DNA from 2 places in the Limnomicrobium aquaticum genome. Region 1 is predicted to be linked to the other one. Evidence: predicted binding sites of a transcription regulator. Region 1 holds the regulator's gene; the other holds the start of a gene.

Region 1 (2,201 bases):
TTCCATCCATTTCAGGCAGTCGCGCAGCGCGATCCAGCCGCCGGTGATCGAGGCCGTGCGTGTGCCGCCATCCGCCTGGATCACGTCGCAGTCGACGGTGATCTGGCGTTCGCCGAGCGCTTCGAGATCGACCACGGCACGCAGCGAGCGGCCGATGAGGCGCTGGATCTCCAGCGTGCGTCCGCCCTGCTTGCCGCTGGCGGCTTCGCGCTTCATGCGATCGCCGGTGGCGCGCGGCAGCATGCCGTATTCGGCCGTTACCCAGCCCTTGCCGGAATTCCTCAACCACGGCGGCGTCTTGTCTTCAAGGCTGGCCGTGCACAGAACATGCGTATCGCCGAACTTGACGAGGCAGGAACCTTCGGCGTGCTTGGATACACCGCGCTCAAACGTCACCTTGCGCATCTGGTCGGTCTTGCGTCCGGAAGGCCTCATGGATGTCTCCTTGATTGTTTTGCGCTCTTCTAAGACCCGAACCCGCCATTTGCAAAGAAAAACGGCGCTCCGGTTTTCAAATCCTGTTTGCGCAGACGCCGTCGATGTTTATATTTCAACACCAAGGACTGGTGGAGAGCATGCAGGGCACATGATCGGTTGGGATAGACGGATCGGTCAGACGCTGGATACGGGCCGCACGCTGGATGAGCGCTCGGGCGAGATTTTCCGGCGCATTGTGGAAACCTATCTGCAGAACGGCGAGCCGCTTGGCTCGCGCAATCTCTCGCGCCTTCTGCCCATGTCGCTCTCGCCCGCCTCCGTGCGCAACGTGATGAGCGATCTGGAGGAACTGGGCCTCATCTATTCGCCGCACATCAGCGCCGGCCGCCTGCCGACACAGCTGGGGCTGCGCTTCTTCGTCGATGCCTTCATGCAGGTCGGCGATTTGTCGCCGGAAGAACGGACCTCCATCGAGGCGCAGATGCGCTCTGCCGAGCGAGGCCCGCAGGCAGACAATCTGTTGAGCGAGGCAAGCCGCATGCTCTCCGGCATGTCGCGCGGCGCGGGCCTGGTGGTCACCACGAAGAACGATCCGGTTCTCCGCCATGTCGAATTCGTCCGGCTGGGGCCAACCAAGGCGCTTGCCGTTCTGGTTGGCGAGCATGACGAGGTTGAAAACCGTATCATTGAATTGCCTGCGGGTACCACGAGTTCGCAACTTACCGAAGCGGCCAATTTCCTGAATGCGCATGTTTCTGGCTACACGCTGGCGGAAATCCGCAATCAGACAGAGGTCATTCGTAAAACGATTCAGACCGAGCTCGATACGCTGTCGCAGGATCTCGTCGAGCGCGGTCTCGCCGTCTGGTCCGGCACGAGCGAGCTTGACCAGACATCGCGGCTCATCGTGCGCGGACAATCCAACCTCATCGAAGGGCTCGACGACCAGGCCGATATCGATCGCCTGCGCATGCTCTTCGATGATCTGGAGCGCAAGGAAAGTCTGATCGACCTTCTGAACCTCGCCGAAACGGGGCCGGGGGTGCGCATCTTCATCGGCTCGGAAAACAAGCTCTTCTCGCTTTCCGGCTCCTCGCTGATCGTCGCGCCCTATCGTGACAGCGAGCAGAAGATCGTCGGCGCGGTGGGTGTGATCGGCCCGACCCGGCTCAACTATGCGCGCATCGTCCCGATGGTAGACTACACGGCGCAACTGATTTCCAAGCTGAGTTCGCCCGGCTGACATCGAACAAACAGTCCGATTGTCAACAAGTCGGCTTTGAAGCCTTGATTTTTCGAGCCTGAACATCGATATCGGGCGCAACCCCCAAAACGCGATAAGCAAACTATCATCTGGAGACCGTCATGACCGACGACACGAAGAAGAACGGACCTGACGAAGCGGCAACGGAACTCGGCGCAGACGCCGAAGCCGTGATTACCGAGGCCGCTGAGGCTGAAGCAAAAGCTGCCGAACAGGAGCCGGATCCGATCGAATTCCTCAAGGCGGAAAACGCCGATCTGCGCGACCGCTATCTGCGTCTCGCCGCTGAAATGGACAACCTGCGCCGTCGCACCGAGCGCGATGTCAAGGACGCCAAGTCTTACGCGATCGCGAGCTTCGCCCGCGACATGCTCGGTGTCTCCGACAACCTGCGTCGCGCGCTGGATGCCATCCCGGCTGAAGCCAAGGAAGCAGGCGAAGCAGGGCTCATGGCGCTGATCGAAGGCGTTGAACTGACCGAGCGCTCGATGCTCGCCGC
Region 2 (2,201 bases), on a different contig from region 1:
GGATCAAGCGCTCGCCGCGCTCGACCACGAGGTCGGGATTGGCGCAGATGAGAGGCACCTTGCGGTCGCGCCAGGCGGTCAGCATGTCGCGATAATCTTCTGGCGTCTCGGTCTCGTCATCGAAGAAGCCGGTGCAGACGATGCTTTCGGCCTCGGCCTCGCCGACGCGCTCGATGTCCAGCCCGTCAAGAAGCGGCAGGTCGCGCTCGGGGCCCAGCAGAAAGACCTTGCGCGGGCCCTCGGCAATCAGGCGGCGGGTCACGTCGCCCGAGGTGATAATGCTGTCATAGGCCGTATCGAGCACGCCGATGGCGCCAAGCTGTGTTTCGACACCGGGTCGCGGACGCGGGGAATTCGTGACCAGAACGACCATTGCCCCCGCCCCTCGGGCCGCGCTCAGCGCCATGCCTGCGAAGGGAAACGGGTCGATGCCATTATGAAGAACGCCCCATACATCGCACAGGATCACATCATACCGGGCGGAAATGTCCGCAAGTCCGCCAATCCGTTCGGCCATTCGTCAAAACCTCAAATATTCTCACCCGGTCAAATCGCAAACCGGCGAAGACTTGGCAAGGGCCTATCGCTGCAGCGCGAAACATCGGGGAACAAAAGTTCGTTTCGTTCATTTACGAGCCATCGAGTTCAACCCGTTTCATAAGGACATTGCCCTTGCAGAACAGAAACAGCTTCCTCTACGTGATCGTTGGCGCGCTTGTCGTCGTCGTTGTGGGCATGAGTGCCTATATCTATAACGAGAAGCAGAAAGAGGACACCGTTCAGCTGAAGATCGGCGAACAGGGCGTTTCTATCGAGAAGAAATAGGCCGCAGCCCCGGTTGCCCGGCCTTTAACCTTCATCAAAAATTCGCGAAAATTTCGGATGGGCCGTTCTTGACTCAAGGACGGCCCTTTCCTATTTCTCCCTCGCTAGCACTCGCCGAGTGCGAGTGCTAATAACATTCGGGTAGGTAACACACCTTCTCTGTCATTTGATCGAGGATTCAAGAATGGCAAGCATCTCTTTCCGTCCGCTTCACGACCGCGTCGTTGTTCGTCGCGTCGAATCTGAAGAAAAGACCCGTGGCGGCATCATCATTCCGGACACCGCCAAGGAAAAGCCGGCTGAAGGCGAAATCGTCGCCGTCGGTTCGGGCGCCCGCAAGGACAATGGCGAAGTTGTCGCTCTCGACGTCAAGGTCGGCGACCGCGTTCTGTTCGGCAAGTGGTCCGGCACTGAAGTCAAGGTGAACGGCGAAGACCTTCTGATCATGAAGGAAGCCGACATCATGGGCGTTATCGGCTGATCGCCGGCGCCTTTCGTCACCCTTTCCAGAAGTCTTGAAATGGGGCAAGCGCCCCGGGAGTTTTTCAAATGGCTGCTAAAGAAGTCAAATTCGGCCGCTCTGCACGCGAGAAGATGCTGCGCGGCGTCGACATCCTCGCCGATGCCGTAAAGGTCACGCTCGGCCCGAAGGGTCGTAACGTTGTTATCGACAAGTCCTTCGGCGCTCCGCGCATCACCAAGGACGGTGTATCGGTCGCCAAGGAAATCGAACTCGAAGACAAGTTCGAAAACATGGGCGCCCAGATGGTCCGCGAAGTTGCTTCGAAGACCAACGACATCGCCGGCGACGGCACCACGACCGCAACCGTTCTGGCCCAGGCGATCGTTCGCGAAGGCCAGAAGGCTGTTGCTGCCGGCATGAACCCGATGGACCTGAAGCGCGGTATCGACCTCGCCGTGTCCGAAGTCGTGAAGGATCTCCAGGCCAAGGCCAAGAAGATCAACACGTCGGAAGAAGTCGCACAGGTCGGCACGATCTCTGCAAACGGCGACGCACAGGTTGGCCGCGACATCGCGGAAGCCATGCAGCGCGTTGGCAACGAAGGCGTCATCACGGTCGAAGAAGCCAAGACCGCCGAAACCGAACTCGAAGTCGTCGAAGGCATGCAGTTCGACCGCGGCTACCTGTCGCCCTACTTCGTGACCAACCCGGAAAAGATGGTCGCTGACCTCGAAGACGTCTTCATTCTCCTCCACGAGAAGAAGCTCTCGAACCTGCAGGCGATGCTCCCGGTTCTCGAAGCCGTTGTGCAGACCGGCAAGCCGCTCCTCATCATCGCTGAAGACGTCGAAGGCGAAGCGCTTGCGACCCTCGTCGTCAACAAGCTGCGTGGCGGCCTCAAGATCGCTGCCGT

What was found. Region 1 encodes HrcA, which represses chaperone genes, less so after heat shock. Its sites were predicted from a motif close to GTTAGCACTCNCNNNNNGNGAGTGCTAAC; they were not measured.
Region 2: groES (co-chaperone GroES) is a predicted target of HrcA. The motif match lies at 929-957, and genes of this name have one in related genera.

Annotation. Positions count from the first base shown of each region.
Region 1 is NZ_JBEPMB010000002.1:283,161-285,361, forward strand. Features, by position in the region: gene rph (ribonuclease PH) at 1-435, opposite strand, end outside; gene hrcA (heat-inducible transcriptional repressor HrcA) at 587-1,681, shown strand; gene grpE (nucleotide exchange factor GrpE) at 1,804-2,201, shown strand, end outside.
Region 2 is NZ_JBEPMB010000006.1:220,264-222,464, forward strand. Features, by position in the region: gene ABID16_RS17935 (TIGR01459 family HAD-type hydrolase) at 1-517, opposite strand, end outside; gene ABID16_RS17940 (hypothetical protein) at 673-825, shown strand; gene groES (co-chaperone GroES) at 1,010-1,306, shown strand; gene groL (chaperonin GroEL) at 1,375-2,201, shown strand, end outside.